Linked DNA regions of Metabacillus sp. B2-18. The protein of the gene in region 1 interacts with the protein of each later gene in a pairwise test. Links are inferred from orthologs where the notes say so. Each region holds a gene or a part of one and is shown on either strand. Other genes may lie near its edges.

Region 1 (3,246 bases):
ACAAAAATATTTAGGTGACACAATTGACATTCATGCCGGTGGTCAGGACTTAACATTCCCTCATCATGAAAATGAAATTGCTCAATCTGAAGCTGTAACAGGTAAGCAGTTTGCTAAGTATTGGTTACACAACGGATATATTAATATTAATAATGAAAAGATGTCAAAGTCTTTAGGGAACTTTGTTTTAGTTCACGATATTATTAAAGAAATAGATCCACAAATTGTTCGTTTCTTTATGTTGTCTGTTCATTATAGACATCCAATCAACTTCTCTCAGGAGTTATTAGAGAGTACAAAGAACGCGTTTGAACGTTTAACAACATCATATGGAAATTTAAAGCATCGTAAAAACAGCAGCACAAATTTAACAGATAATAACGAAGAATGGCTAACAAAAATTAAAGACTACCAACAGCAATTTAAAGAAGAAATGGATGATGACTTTAATACAGCTAATGCAATTTCTGTTTTATTTGATCTATCAAAACAAGCAAATTACTATTTGCAGGAACAGAATACATCAACTGAAGTGATTCAGGCTTTCTTAGATCAATTTGATCAACTGGGTAAAGTGTTAGGGGTAACATTCGAATCAACAGATCTTTTGGATGAAGAAATTGAAGAAATGATTCAACAGCGTATTCAAGCAAGAAAAGACCGCAATTTTGCTTTAGCTGATGAAATCCGTGATAAATTAAAAGACCTAAATATCATCTTGGAGGATACACCACAAGGTACGAGATGGAAGCGCGGTTGATTACAGTACACATAAATGGGGAATAAAGATAAAAAGAAATATTGTTAAGACTATAGGCAGGGCTCCAGGCTTCAACCTTACTGTAGCTCTGCCTTCAATAGGAAAAGAGGAACACAATGTTTTTAGAATTACTTACAATAAAAGATTCCAAGCTTTTAAATAGCTTGGCTTTGGCTTATATTGGCGATGCTGTTTATGAGATTTATGTAAGACATTATCTTTTAGCTAAAGGCAATATCCGTCCTAATCAACTTCATAATCAAGCAAAAACATTTGTATCTGCAAAGGCACAAGCAAGCACATTACACCATTTCTTCTCGCTTGAGTTTCTTACTGAAGAAGAGCAAGCGGTGTTAAGAAGAGGAAGAAATGCAAAGTCTGGGACAATTCCAAAAAATACAGATGTACAAACTTATCGTTATAGTACAGCGTTTGAAGCACTTATTGGATACCTTTACTTAGAAAAAAGGCACGAACGTCTTGAGGAGCTAATTCAAAAGTCATTTACATTTATTGATGGAAAGGAGGGGATGTCATGAGTGAAGATTTTATTATTGGGCGTAATCCGGTAATCGAAGTATTAAAATCATCGAGAGACATTAATAAAATATGGGTAGCAGAAAACTCTTTAAAAGGACAAGCCCAGCAAATTACGAAGCTTGCTAAAGAAAGAGGTATAACCATCAATTTTGTACCTAAAAAGAAGATTGATCAGATGGTGGAAGGAAACCATCAAGGTGTAGTTGCCCAGGTGGCTGCCTATGAATATGTTCATGTTGACGATTTACTAAAAGTAGCCGAAGAACGAAATGAACCACCATTTTTATTATTGTTAGATGAAATTGAGGATCCACATAACCTTGGGTCCATCATGAGAACAGCTGATGCAGTAGGGGCACATGGTATTGTTATCCCTAAGCGAAGAGCAGTTGGGCTAACAGCGACAGTAGCAAAGTCATCTACTGGGGCAATTGAACATATCCCTGTGGCAAGGGTTACGAATATGGCGAGAACAATCGATGATCTAAAGGAAAAAGGTGTATGGATTGTAGGGACAGATGCAAAAGGAGCAGATGATTACCGCAATCTTGATGGAAAGATGTCACTTGCATTAATTATAGGAAGTGAAGGTAAGGGGATTGGTCGTCTTATAAAAGAAAAATGTGATTTCTTAGTCAAGATGCCAATGGTTGGACATGTTACATCATTAAATGCATCTGTAGCAGCTAGTCTCTTAATGTATGAGGTATATAGAAAGCGATATCCTCTAGGGGAGTAGAGTGAAATGGATATCCTATTGGTTGATGGATATAACATTATCGGTGCGTGGCCGGAATTACAAAACCTTAAGAAAAATGATTTAGCGGGAGCACGAGATCTATTAATTGAAAAAATGGCTGAATATCAAGCATATACAGGATACCGGGTCATTATTGTATTTGATGCTCATATGGTAAAGGGCATTGAGAAAAAGCAGAAAAATTATCGAGTTGAAGTCATTTTTACAAGAGAAAATGAAACAGCTGATGAAAGAATTGAGAAGCTGGCTATTTCATTAAGTAATATTAAAACTCAAGTTCATGTAGCTACCTCAGACTTTACTGAGCAATGGGCAATCTTTGGACAAGGTGCATTAAGGAAATCAGCAAGAGAGTTACTTAATGAAATGACGTCAATTGAAAGCAGGATTCAACACAAAGTGAAGAAGATTGAGGAAAAACGACCTTCTTCAAAGATTGCTATTCCAGAAGATGTTCTAGAAAAATTAGAAAAGTGGCGAAGAGGAGATCTGTAGTTGGTTTTAAAAATAAAATCTTATATCTTTGGCAACGAACGATATCCAGTACTTACACCAGACTCCGGAACAAATAATGTGTAAGTACAGCCAATGCTACTGAACGTTATATTTATGGTTGGTTGACGCTTACAAAACCAATACTGTATAATATTGTTATCTTGCGTGCGGTCGGGGGGATCGACTTGAATTCACCAATCAACAGGGGCAAAGTCAACAAAGAAGATTTAGAGTTATTGGAAGATGAACAAGTAGTTGAACTTGTGCATTTTGGAGAAAGTGAAGCGCTTGATTATTTAATTACAAAATACCGAAATTTTGTCCGGGCGAAAGCAAGATCATATTTTCTAATCGGTGCTGACCGGGAAGATATTATCCAAGAGGGAATGATTGGTTTATACAAAGCCATTCGTGACTTCAAGGAGGACAAGCTCACTTCTTTTAAAGCATTTGCCGAGCTATGTATTACCAGGCAAATCATTACCGCAATAAAAACTGCAACTCGTCAAAAGCATATTCCGCTGAATTCCTATGTTTCTTTAGACAAGCCAATATATGATGAAGAGTCTGATCGAACACTTATGGACGTTATTACAGGTGCAAAAGTGATGGACCCTGAGGAACTCATTATCAATCAAGAAGAATTTGATGATATTGAGGTGAAGATGGGGGAGTTACTAAGTGATCTTGA
Region 2 (3,195 bases), 110 kb from region 1 along the record:
TATATACTAATTCTGTGTGTCCACCGGAAACCACCAGAGCAAGTAAAGGAAATTCCAATTCATGAATAAGTCGATTAGCATAAATATGGCCGGCAATATGATGGACTCCTATTAAAGGAATACCCTGTGCAAAGGCTAAGGCTTTTGCTGCATTAATGCCTGTTAATAGTGCTCCTACTAGTCCAGGTCCTTCAGTAACTGCAATTGCTGATAGATCCGCAAAAGTAAGATCTGCTTGTTTCATTGCTTCCTCAAAAACAATTGTTAATTGCTCAACATGATGTCGGGAAGCAATCTCTGGAACTACCCCACCAAACCGTTTGTGACTTTCAATTTGTGATGCAACAACATTTGCGACAATTTCACGGCCGTTTTTAATAATCGCAGCAGCAGTTTCATCACAGCTTGTCTCTATTCCCAGTATATATTGGTCTTTTTCAATCATATTAAATTCACCCACATTACTAAAGCATCTTCTTGATTATCTGTATAATAACGCTTCCTTATACCACCAGGTAAAAATCCCACCTTTTTGTATAGGGACTGTGCGATGTGATTAGACACTCTAACCTCTAAAGATAGTCTTTTTGCATTCATTTCTCTACTTAATTGAATAGTAAATCTTAAAAGAGCTTCACCTATATTTCTCCCTCTGTATTCAGGGTGAACTGCTATATTTGTTATTTGGGCATCATCCATGATGACCCATAAGCCACAATAGCCAACCACTTTACCATCCAGTTCAACTACTAGATATTTGGCAAATAAATTTTGCTCAAGCTCATAATATAGAGATTCCTTCGTCCATGGTGCTGAGAAAGATTGACACTCTATTTGATATACTTCTTCAATATCTTCTCTTACCATTTTTCTTATTGTAAACTCGTTATCCACAATAGCCACCATCTTATTTTTGCTGTTCTAGCCATTTCGCTTCAGCTTCAGCTAGTCTTATGTAATTTGGTACAAGACTATGAACATCTTCAGCATTCTTTTTAAGCCCTATAATTGCTAACTCACTTGGTCTCGGATTATGCAGAGCTACTTGTGCACTTTCCGCCATTTCACCAAGTACATGTGTAATTGCTTTCTCATGTATAGGGAGATCATTACCTAGAAATAGAATACGCTCATTTTTAGACTTTAACATCTCTAACCAATCTGTTAACAATAAATTTTGATCATTCTCCACAGTAACTAATTCCTGATTATCATATTGATATAAACCTGTGTAAACTTGTCCTCTTCTAGCATCAAATATTGGAGAGATCAGTCCATTAAAGAAACGCCCATTTGCCGCCAATATTTCCAAGCTTGAAACACCTACAATGGGAAGTTGAAGGGCCCATGCCATTGTTTTAGCAATTGAAACACCAATCCGAACACCAGTATAAGACCCAGGACCAGTTGCTACAATAATTTTATCTAGCTGTTTCGGTGTTATATCACAATCACTTAAAAGTCTTTCAACAGCTGGCATTGCTCGTACAGAATGGTTTTTCTTTAAATTTGTGATATATTCTCCAATGACTTTATCTTCTTCAACAATTGCGATTCCCAACACATTATTGGTTGTATCAATGGCTAATGCTTTCATCATTTAACTCCTTACACAGTCCAACATAATAAGATCCCTTAGGACTCATGATAATCGTTCTTGTTGTATCATCTACATAAAGAATTTTTATATCTAACCGTTCACTAGGTAACTGTTCTTCTATCAGATGAGCCCATTCTACAACAGTAACTCCACTTGCATGAAAATACTCATCGAAACCTAGGTCCTCATCAGAATCTTCTACTCGATAAACATCCATGTGATATAAAGGCAGTCGTCCATCATGATATTCCTTTATAATAGTAAATGTCGGGCTGTTAACATTACGTTTAATCCCCAACCCCCTTGCCAAGCCTTTAGTAAAAGTAGTCTTACCGGCACCTAAATCTCCCTCTAAAGTAATGACAGCATTGGGCTCTAGTTTTTTTGAAAGATTTATGGCAATCATAGTTGTATCTTCAGTACTTTTTGTTATAAACTCATATTTTTCCACTCTTCTACTCACCTTACTTATTTCTGAAGTGGTTATACCCTGATTTTTCAATTCTGACTAATTCTTGATTAACAGTCTGTAGCATAACTCCAGAATGTTTTTGATCTACTAAACCAATTTGTGTTATTTTCAAATCCATTTTATCACAAGTTTGTTTTAACTTTTCCCATGAGTTCCGTGAGGTGGTCCCGACTAATTCAAAATCTTCGCCACCATAAAGAATCCATTTGTAAATATCATTTGATGAACTCAATGATAAAAGTTCATCACTGACAGGAAGCTGATCTTTAAAGACTGTTATACCAACATTACTTGCTTCACTAATTTCATTTAATTCACTAGCTAGCCCATCACTAACATCATTTAATGAAGCGCGATATAATCCACCTATAAGTCTACCTGCATTTACACGAGGTGTAGGCTTTTTATGACGGTTTATAAGGTATTCTTTCGATTGTTGATTATGTATTTGTACGTGATCTAATAAAATAGCTAAACCTGCAGATGAATCTCCTACATTACCTGTTACAAAAACAATATCTCCATCACAAGCCTTGTTTCTAAGAGTCTGTGTTTCTTGTTCAACTTCTCCTATAACAGTAACCGATATAACAAGTTTGTCAGATGTAGAAACTGTATCTCCACCTAATAGATCCATTTTATATTCCTTTGCAAGCTCGTCCATGCCTTTATAAATCCCTACTAGTTCCTCTTCTTTCCAACTAGAGGGAACAGTAATAGAAACTAGATAATAAAGAGGGATACCTGCCATAGCAGCAATATCACTAATATTAACTGCCAATGCTTTATAGCCTATTTCAAAAGGAGTAGATAAATGTTTAAGAAAGTGAACTCCTTCTACCATAGTATCTACACAAACAACTTGGTTGCGATTCAGACTCGGTTCGTAAACAGCTGCATCATCCCCAATTGCTACTTTTACATTCTTTTGAAAAGTACGATTTGGTTTTACTTTAAGAATAAAATCAAATTCATCCATTTCATACTCCATCTTTTTTAGTTATTCGCTAATATTACGAAAAAACCTTAGGAATTGTTTCCTAAGGAGTCACTGTTAGCGTGTAAGCATTTAAACTTAGTTTAACCAAGTTTTATCTATTCTATCGTACCATATAAGGCTTTA

What was found.
Region 2: the proteins of rlmB (region 1) and tsaE interact in binary tests that used the Escherichia coli proteins (3 or more experiments, as listed by UniProt). The link is inferred for Metabacillus sp. B2-18 from one-to-one orthologs.

The regions. Positions count from the first base shown.
Region 1 is NZ_CP088245.1:119,658-122,903, forward strand. Bases 260-3,167 are described here. They hold rlmB (23S rRNA (guanosine(2251)-2'-O)-methyltransferase RlmB), read left to right. Parts: upstream 260-1,295; coding sequence 1,296-2,039; downstream 2,040-3,167. Other genes in these bases: cysS (cysteine--tRNA ligase), read left to right, coding at 260-760; LPC09_RS00620 (Mini-ribonuclease 3), read left to right, coding at 898-1,299; LPC09_RS00630 (NYN domain-containing protein), read left to right, coding at 2,046-2,555; sigH (RNA polymerase sporulation sigma factor SigH), read left to right, coding at 2,741-3,167. Also shown: more of cysS, read left to right, coding at 1-259; more of sigH, read left to right, coding at 3,168-3,246. UniProt on the Escherichia coli protein: Specifically methylates the ribose of guanosine 2251 in 23S rRNA.
Region 2 is NZ_CP088245.1:234,399-237,593, reverse strand. Bases 315-3,171 are described here. They hold tsaE (tRNA (adenosine(37)-N6)-threonylcarbamoyltransferase complex ATPase subunit type 1 TsaE), read right to left. Parts: upstream 2,052-3,171; coding sequence 1,578-2,051; downstream 315-1,577. Other genes in these bases: thiL (thiamine-phosphate kinase), read right to left, coding at 2,065-3,051; tsaB (tRNA (adenosine(37)-N6)-threonylcarbamoyltransferase complex dimerization subunit type 1 TsaB), read right to left, coding at 908-1,597; rimI (ribosomal protein S18-alanine N-acetyltransferase), read right to left, coding at 442-894; tsaD (tRNA (adenosine(37)-N6)-threonylcarbamoyltransferase complex transferase subunit TsaD), read right to left, coding at 315-445. Also shown: more of tsaD, read right to left, coding at 1-314. UniProt on the Escherichia coli protein: Required for the formation of a threonylcarbamoyl group on adenosine at position 37 (t(6)A37) in tRNAs that read codons beginning with adenine.